Regions from separate parts of the Ensifer sp. ENS10 genome, predicted to be linked through region 3. Evidence: riboswitches for the same ligand, from Rfam matches in the RefSeq annotation. Region 3 holds a riboswitch; each other region holds the start of a gene.

Region 1 (2,196 bases), on a different contig from region 3:
AGCCGGCTGGTCACCGAGAGGGCGCCGCCAAGCAATATGGTGAAGGTCGATCGAGCCATGGCAATGCCCATAGCGCAAAGGATCGCGGAAGGAAAACGAAGAAAACCGCAAACCGCTGCGATCGCAGCAATTTGCCGAAGCCGTCAGTGTCCTTCCGGCACCGGTTCCGGGAATAGCATGCCGGCATAGATCCCGGGTGTTGAATCGGGAATTTCGATCGCGCCGGCCACGCGCTCGTAGAACTTCGCCGGACCGACGCCACCGATGACCGCATAGCCGTAGCCCGCCTCGCGCATCGCCGTCAGGCTTGCAAGCAGCAGCGCCTCGCCGATGCCCTGCCCACGCATACCTTCATCGACGCCGGTTGGGCCGAAGAAGCCGAGCGCTGTCACGTCGTGGCAGGCAAAGCCGACGATCTTTTCGTCGTGCACCGCGACGTGCATGCGTGTCGGGGTCGAGGAGAAGGCAGCTTCCGCTTCGCCTGCCCAGCCGGCGCCAAACGTCTTTTCGATCCAGGAGACCACCAGACGGCGTTCCGGCGCCATGGCGCGACGGATGCTGATGCCTGAACCAAGCCGCGACTGGGGCTCTGCCGGAAGGGCATAAAGTCGAACTAGCATATCTGGCATGGGATTTCCTCCTTGCGGCCAAGCGTGATGGTGTCATAGCGCAGTTGCCGGTTGGCGAAAACGCCCGACAGAAAATGGGCTCGCCCCATGCGTCGCCCATTCCAAACACCGCTTGCCATGGAGCCGCCGCAGCGGTAAATCTCTTGCCGCTCTAACGGGGTGCCTCCCGACCGCATGGCGGCCGGAGGCTGAGAGGCGTCAAAACGCCAACCCGCGGAACCTGATCCGGCTCATACCGGCGGAGGGATTAGACGCGATCGCACCGATACGCCCTTTTCCCGTGCAACAACGAACTTTGGGAGAGGTGCTTCGCATGTTCAATTCATCACAGCTCAAAATACTTAGCCGGCTAGCGCTGGCCGCAAGCGCAAGCCTTGTTTTCACCGGTTATGCCGCCGCTGCCGACAAGACGCTGACCGTCTACACCTATGAAAGCTTCATCACCGAATGGGGGCCGGGCGCCAAGGTGGCGGAAGCCTTCGAAAAGACCTGCGAATGTAAGGTCAACTATGTCGGTGTTGCCGATGGCGTCGAACTCTTGACGCGCCTAAAGCTCGAGGGTGCTGCCTCGAAGGCCGACATCGTGCTCGGTCTCGACACCAACCTCGTGGCGGAAGCAAAGGCAACGGGCTTCTTCGCACCGCATGGCATCGAAGCGAAGGACCTGAAGGTGCCCGGCAACTTCTCCGACGACACCTTCCTGCCCTATGACTACGGCCATTTCGCCGTCGTCTACGACACCGAGACCCTGAAGACACCGCCGAAGAGCCTCAAGGAACTGGTCGAAGGCGACGCGTCGCAGAAGATCGTCATCGAGGACCCGCGCACCTCGACGCCGGGCCTCGGATTGCTGCTTTGGGTCAAGGCGGTCTATGGCGACGAGGCGGGTGCTGCCTGGGCGAAGCTCAAGGACCGTGTTCTGACCGTCACCCCCGGCTGGTCGGAAGCCTATGGCCTCTTCACCAAGGGCGAAGCGCCGATGGTGCTCTCCTACACCACCTCGCCCGCCTACCACATGGTCGCTGAGAACACCGAGCGCTACCAGGCGGCCACCTTCTCGGAAGGTCACTACATCCAGATCGAAGTCGCCGGCATGACCAAGAGTGCCAAGGAGCCGGAACTGGCAAAGCAGTTCCTCGCGTTCATGACCGGTCCGGAATTCCAGTCGATCATTCCGACAACCAACTGGATGATGCCGGTCGCAGCAACCAAGGAGCCGCTGCCGGACGCCTTCAACAAGCTGGTCAACCCGGAGAAGACCTTCCTGCTGCCATCGGAAGAGGTCGCGAAGAACCGCAAGGCCTGGATCGACGAGTGGCTTGCTGCCATGAGCAAGAACTGAGGCCGGATTGTTCGCACTTCGCGAAAACCGCATGACTGTTGTCGCCGGGGCGATTTGCCTCGGCGCCTTCCTGCTCTTCGTCGGCCTGGCGATCGCCGCCTTGCTCGCCCAAACCGGCGGCACGGACGAAGGCACTCTGTTCGACGCCTATATCTGGCGCGTCACCCGCTTCACGCTGCTGCAGGCAAGCCTTTCCACTCTGCTATCCGTGCTCTTCGCGATACC
Region 2 (2,196 bases), on a different contig from region 3:
CGGCCGATTATTTGCTCCGACATCGGCGGCATGGCCGAAAAAGTCCGCGACCGGCTGGACGGCTATCATTTCCGGACCGGCAGCGCACAAGACCTTGCCGATCGCCTTATAGACGTGCTGAGCACGCCAAGGTCATGGGACAACCTCAGGGCAACGCTCAGGCGCCCGATAAGCCATGTCGACTGCGGCCGCGAACATGTCGCGCTCTACCGGAAACTGCTCAAGGAGGAGCAGCCGGTGCACCCCAGCGCCGCTGTGGCCTGAACCGAAAAGCGCTCCGTCCCCGGCACTCACCTCGCATTTACAAGCGGCCGACTTCCCGACTCGACGGACATTCCATTGCTTATCGGGCAATGGAATGTCCTGGTTTTTTAAAGGTCAACTTGAACGGTGGAACCGGCGCCAAGCGCCGGAATGGAATTAATCGCCGTTCGGTGCCCACCATCGATGGAAGTGATGAACCGGTCCCCGCCCCTGCCCGATTTTGAGCGCTGCTGCGGCAACAAGCGCCTCATGCAGATAGGCCTTGGCAGCGATAACCGCGTCTTGAAGCGTCTGCCGACGGGCAAGACCGGCGGCGATTGCGGCAGACAACGTGCAGCCGGTGCCATGATCGTTTGTCGTCTCAACCCGCGGGCGCGACAGGCGCAAGGAAGTGTCCCCGTTAAAGAGGATATCAGCCGCTTCATCGCCCTTGGCATGCCCGCCTTTCATCAGCACGGCGCGCACACCAAGCTTCAGGAGCATCTCCGCCTGCCGGGCCATTTCCGTCTCGTTCTCGGCAATCGCGCGGCCCGTCAACAGAGCCGCTTCGGGCAGGTTGGGCGTCACGATAAGCCCAAGCGGCAGCAATTCCTCCTTGAGCGTCGCGATCGCATCCGGACGTAACAAAATGTCCCCTGAAGTGGCGACCATCACCGGATCGATGACTGCTAAATGCCCGTATCGCTTCAAACCGGACGCGATCGCAGCAATGGTCTCCTGGCGGGACACCATTCCGACCTTCGCAGCGCCAACCGCGAGATCCGAAAACACGGCATCGATCTGAGCTGTGACAACAGCCGGAGAGATATCCTCGACGGCCGCTACCCCGCGGGTGTTTTGCGCGGTGATGGCCGTGATCACGCTGGCACCATAGACGCCGATCGCCGAAAACGTCTTCAGATCCGCCTGGATACCGGCACCGCCACCGGAATCTGAGCCTGCGATGGTAACGGCGATAGCGGTCATGCCTGGCTCCGCTGAAATGTAGAAGCGGGTCCAATGATGGCGAGCGCGCACTCAAGCCACCGGCTCAAACACGCGCAAACTGAGGCGGGTCTTCCGGGCAACCTGGAAGATAGATTGAGCCGATGGGTCGGTCGCCCCGCTCCCTGTAGTTCTACGTCGCTACATTCTGAACAGCGTATTGGCACCAACGATCTCCCGAAACCAAAATCACGGAGATCCGGATGAACGGCGAAGACGCGGGAGTGCCAGAAAGGCCCTTGCCGTTCCTACGCCGGTATGATCCGGATCAGGTTCAAGGGTCTGGCTCACCGCCATCTCAGCACCGTCAGGTGCGCCCCTCGGCAGGCATGAATGCTATGGGAGCGTGGGAGGGGATGTCAATTGCTTGAGTTCAGCATGCGCGTATGTAAGCCGGTTCGATGCGGGCGAAGGAGGCCCTTAAAGGATACAAACAGAAAAAGGCCCCTTTTGCCTCAAGAGCATAAGGAGCCTTCCGTCTGAGCGTTCGACTTCACAGACGCTGGTAGACTAGCCACGTCAAGGCCGTTAAGGCAAGGGGGTTTGGAACGCGAACCGGAGCTTCGGAAGGCAACTTAGGAAACCGGTCCCTGCATGTTGCTGAACGGCTGCGGGAAATTTCTGACCGCAATGTTCTATTTAGCTGTCCGCTTAGTGCACTGGTTCTCTCGCTTGATGCAAGCTATCTCCGCCGTCGAGCATTCGGCAACGCCGTTGACGACCGCGCAATGCGAGCACTGATCGGTGAACTCCAGGCAATCCGGATTGGCCTTGATGAAGGCCTGCAGACTAACATTCTCAGTCTGTCGCGGCTCAGGAACGATATCTGCAACGGGCATATCCGCCGCGTAAGCGCTCGCCATTCCCGCCATGGCAATCGCGAGGCAAACCGCGTCACGGAAGCTGAAATGGCTCATCCATTTGGTCCTCCTGAAGGCAGTTACGGAC
Region 3 (2,196 bases):
TGTGCATCGGCACGTGGCCGGGGCCCTCGATCATCACCTGACAATCCTTCGCCCAGGCGATCTTGGTGAGTTCGCCGAGCGTTTCGAGTTCGGCAAACTGCGCCGCGTCGTTGGCATCGGCGATCGAGCCCGGGCGCAATCCGTCGCCGAGCGAGAAGGAGACGTCATAGGCGCGGCAGATGTCGCAGATCTCCTCGAAATGCTCGTAGAGGAAGCTTTCCTTGTGGTGATGCAGACACCACTTGGCCATGATCGAGCCGCCGCGGGAGACGATGCCGGTGACGCGATCGACGGTGAGCGGGATGTAGTGCAGGCGTACGCCAGCATGGATGGTGAAATAATCGACGCCCTGTTCGGCCTGCTCGATCAGCGTGTCGCGATAGACCTCCCAGTTGAGGTCCTCGGCAATGCCATTGACCTTTTCCAGAGCCTGGTAGAGCGGCACGGTGCCGATCGGCACCGGTGAATTGCGGATGATCCATTCGCGGATGTTGTGGATGTTGCGGCCGGTCGAAAGGTCCATAACCGTATCGGCGCCCCACCGCGTCGCCCAGACCATCTTCTCGACCTCCTCGGCCATCGACGAGGTGACAGCGGAGTTGCCGATATTGGCGTTGATTTTCACCAGGAAGTTCCGCCCGATGATCATCGGCTCGGATTCCGGATGGTTGATGTTGGCGGGCAGGATCGCTCTGCCGCTGGCGATTTCCTGGCGCACGAACTCCGGTGTCACATGGTCGGGGATATGGGCGCCGAAGCTTTCGCCGTCGCGAGCTATCGCGCGTGCCGCATCGCGGCCGAGGTTCTCGCGGATCGCCACGAACTCCATCTCCGGCGTGATGATGCCGGCGCGGGCGTAGGCAAGCTGCGTTACCGCCTTGCCGCCAGTCGCCTTGAGCGGCGCGTGCTGGAACGGGAAGGTCGGCGTCAGCCGGTCGCCGCTGGCAAAACCGTTGTCTTCAGGACGGACGATGCGCCCCTCGTAGGTTTCCACGTCGCCGCGCCCGACGATCCAGTTGCGACGGAGTCGCGGCAGCCCCGCCTCGATGCTGATCTCCGCATCGTCGGCGGTATAGGCGCCGGAGGAATCGTAGACGGTAACCGGCGGCTCGCCGGAGGTCGGGTGCAGCGCGATCTCGCGCATCGGCACGCGGATATCCGGGTGGAGGATGCCTGATTTGTGGACCTTGCGGGAGGCGGGAAGCGGGCCTTGGGTGACCGTGAGAGGGGTGGGCTTTGTGGCAATATTCATGACGAGGCTCCAAGTTTGCGATTGGAGACCCAGTTCTGATGCCGGAAGGATGAAAGACGCTCCGCCAGGTGCTGGACGCACGGAATCCTGGCTTCGATATCTGCACCGTCCCTACGCCAGTATGAACTGGATCAGGTTCAACGGGTCACTGCGCCACAGCCGGTAAGCCGGCCATCCAGCAGAATCTCAGCCCCTTGCGGGACCCCCCTGGTGAATGCCCAAGAGATAGCCATCGAACGGCACGGGTCGTCAAGCGCGAATTCGCCCGTCGACGAAGATGCAATTTTTGGGTGTATTTTGGCCGCTGACGAGAGTTAGCTGCCGGATTTTTCCGGAACGCCGCGCTCCGCATAGTCGGCTCGGTTGATGCCGTGGCGCTGGAGCTTGTCGTAGAATGTCTTGCGCGGAATACCGAGCGCCTCGATCGTCGCCTTGACGTCGCCGCGCTGGGCGCGAAGCACTTCCTTCAGGATCTCTGCCTCGTAGTGTTCGAGCCGTTCCGGTAGCGCGAAACCCGGCTGTTCTGCTGGCGCAACCGGCTGTCCCAGCGGGCCTTCGACGCCGAGCGCCACGCGTTCGGCAAAATGTGAGAGTTCGCGCACATTGCCGGGCCAGGCATGGGTCATCAGGTGTTGCTGCACTGCCGGCGAGACGTGAGGCACGTCCCGCTTGAAGCGCTCCGCCGCCCGCGTCAGGAAGTGCGAAAAGAGCAGCGGGATATCATCGCGGCGCTCGCGCAGCGGCGGGATCGACAGCGTTACGACGTTCAATCGGAAGTAGAGATCTTCACGAAAGTCCCCGCGCTGGGCCGGGTCGCCGAGATCGATCTTGGCGGCGGCGATGACGCGAATATCGACGGGGCGCACCTGGTTGGTGCCGAGCGGCGTGATCTCGCGGGCTTCGAGAACGCGCAGCATCTTGACCTGGGTCGCCGGCGGCATCGC
Region 4 (2,196 bases), 150 kb from region 3:
GTATCGACATTGTGGTTGTAGTAATCGAGCCCGGCATCTGCGAGCCGCCCGGATTGTTCCGGCGTCAGCATGCCAAGCGTCATGCAGGTCTCCATGCCGAGCGACCGGACGCCGCGGACCATGGCGACGATCGCCTCCATGTCGCGCTCCTTCGGGCTGCGCCAGGCGGCGCCCATGCAATAGCGCGTCGCGCCGCCATCCCTCGCTTTGCGTGCCTCTGCAAGAACCTGTTCGACTTCCATCAGTTTCGACGCTTTCAGCCCCGTCGGGTAGTGTGCCGACTGGCTGCAATAGCCGCAGTCTTCGGCACAGCCGCCGGTCTTGATCGAGAGCAGGCGGCTCATCTGGATGGCATTGGGGTCGAACTGGGCGCGGTGAACGGACTGCGCACGATACAGAAGGTCGTTGAACGGCAAATTATAGATTTTTTGCGCGTCGCCCAGATTCCAACCGGTTTTGCCGGGCTTCGTAGCTCCGGAGGTCGGCTCAGTCGAACTGTTTGTGTCGAGCATGTTCGTTCACTTCCCCAGAATAGATAGAATCCATTATTATCTATAATTTTCACGGACACTGCATCGAGCAACCATCTAAAAGGAGACCTAATTGCAATGACTCAACCTTGTCGTGCTTTTTCGTGCCTCGACGGCTGCGGTCAGAAGGGCAAATACCGCGACTTTCCGCCTCGGCGGCATCAGCTGATGGCGATGACAGCAACGGCCAGATGCCCGGATTTTCGGGACCTTGCGCCTTGCACTAGCCGTAGATCTCTCGACCGATGCCCGCTACCGACACCAGCGAGCCTCAAGAACACATGTCCTTCCACTTTTTATAGATAATTTTTTGCGCACGAGGTACACACCGGCAGCCCTTGACAAAATCCGATCCAGCCGCTCAGTTTGAAGCATTCACCAGGGGTGTCCCGACAAGGGGCTGAGATTCTGCTAGGCGGTTTCCGCGGCGCAGTGACCCGTTGAACCTGATCCAGTTCATACTGGCGTAGGGACGGTGCAGACATCGCTGCCGCATTCGCGTTCGCGCGAGCAGATCTCGGCAAGGCGTCCTTCCCTCTCTTCCGGTCCGAGCTGGGTCTCCAACAATGGAGCCTCGGCAATGCGTATCTTCATCGCGATTCTGCTTCCTTCTGGCCGACGTTCGGCTCGCCGCAGCTGGGCGCATTGACCATGCGTGTCCTGATCAAAGGTGCCGGCGTCGGCGGGCTGACCTTGGCGCATGAGCTGGCGGGCCGCGGCGTCGAGGTGGCCGTTGCCGAGCGGCAGCCAGACTTCGGCGGGGCGGCCTCGTGGTTTGCCGGCGGCATGCTGGCGCCCTGGTGCGAACGCGAGAGCGCCGAGGAAACGGTGCTGACGCGCGGCATCGGCGCCATCGACTGGTGGGACCGCGCGCTTCCGGGCGAAGTGTCACGCAACGGCACCCTCGTCGTCGCTCCGCCGCGAGACGTCGGCGAACTCAAACGCTTCGCTTCGCGCACGTCCGGCTTCGAATGGCTCGGCGGAGAAGCGATCGCGAGGCTGGAGCCGGCGCTTGCCGGTCGCTTCCGAGAGGCGTTGTTCTTCCCCGGCGAGGCGCATCTCGACCCGCGCCGGGCGCTTGTCTTGCTGCGGCAAAAGCTCGTCGAGAACGGCGTCGCCTTCATCGGCGAGGCGGATAATAGCAGCGACAGCGATCTGATCGCCGACTGCAGCGGCGCTTCGCGGATCGGCGCCATCGCCGGCCTGCGCGGCGTGCGCGGCGAGATGCTCTATCTGCAGACGGGCGAAGTGGAATTGTCGCGGCCAGTCCGTCTCATCCACCCGCGCATCCCGCTCTACATCGTACCGCGCGGCAATGGTCTGTTCATGTGCGGAGCGACCATGATCGAAACCGACGACGGCGGTCCGATTGCCGCCCGTTCGCTGATGGAATTGCTGAACGCAGCCTATGCGCTTCACCCCGCCTTCGGCGAGGCGCGCCTTCTCGAAACCGGCACCGGCGTCCGGCCGGCCTTTGCCGACAATCTGCCGCGCGTCATGCGCGCCGGAAACACCATCACGCTCAACGGGCTCTATCGCCACGGCTTCCTGCTTTCACCGGCCCTGGCCGAGGAAGCGGCGAACCTTGCCCTTACCCGGAACCTGAAGGGAGACGCCGCATGAAATTGACCGTCAACGGCGAGGATCACGACCTCACAGTCACGAC

Evidence for each region. Region 3 has a riboswitch for thiamine pyrophosphate ahead of thiC (phosphomethylpyrimidine synthase ThiC). Riboswitches for the same ligand answer to the same signal wherever they lie in the genome.
Region 1: it holds a riboswitch for thiamine pyrophosphate, as region 3 does, so the genes downstream of both, thiB (thiamine ABC transporter substrate binding subunit) here and thiC (phosphomethylpyrimidine synthase ThiC) in region 3, are expected to answer to the same signal.
Region 2: it holds a riboswitch for thiamine pyrophosphate, as region 3 does, so the genes downstream of both, thiD (bifunctional hydroxymethylpyrimidine kinase/phosphomethylpyrimidine kinase) here and thiC (phosphomethylpyrimidine synthase ThiC) in region 3, are expected to answer to the same signal.
Region 4: it holds a riboswitch for thiamine pyrophosphate, as region 3 does, so the genes downstream of both, thiO (glycine oxidase ThiO) here and thiC (phosphomethylpyrimidine synthase ThiC) in region 3, are expected to answer to the same signal.

What each region holds. Positions count from the first base shown of each region.
Region 1 is NZ_JACVAS010000006.1:236,910-239,105, forward strand. It holds gene IB265_RS21655 (thiamine diphosphokinase) at 1-59, opposite strand, end outside; gene IB265_RS21660 (GNAT family N-acetyltransferase) at 144-629, opposite strand; TPP riboswitch at 775-893, shown strand; gene thiB (thiamine ABC transporter substrate binding subunit) at 943-1,971, shown strand; gene thiP (thiamine/thiamine pyrophosphate ABC transporter permease ThiP) at 1,979-2,196, shown strand, end outside.
Region 2 is NZ_JACVAS010000013.1:179,167-181,362, forward strand. It holds gene IB265_RS31910 (glycosyltransferase family 4 protein) at 1-264, shown strand, start outside; gene thiD (bifunctional hydroxymethylpyrimidine kinase/phosphomethylpyrimidine kinase) at 421-1,230, opposite strand; TPP riboswitch at 1,477-1,579, opposite strand; gene IB265_RS31920 (hypothetical protein) at 1,884-2,165, opposite strand.
Region 3 is NZ_JACVAS010000004.1:161,669-163,864, reverse strand. It holds gene thiC (phosphomethylpyrimidine synthase ThiC) at 1-1,252, opposite strand, end outside; TPP riboswitch at 1,343-1,471, opposite strand; gene IB265_RS16585 (sigma-54 dependent transcriptional regulator) at 1,567-2,196, opposite strand, start outside.
Region 4 is NZ_JACVAS010000004.1:311,402-313,597, forward strand. It holds gene bioB (biotin synthase BioB) at 1-512, opposite strand, end outside; TPP riboswitch at 901-1,021, shown strand; gene IB265_RS17290 (hypothetical protein) at 987-1,124, opposite strand; gene thiO (glycine oxidase ThiO) at 1,182-2,153, shown strand; gene thiS (sulfur carrier protein ThiS) at 2,150-2,196, shown strand, end outside.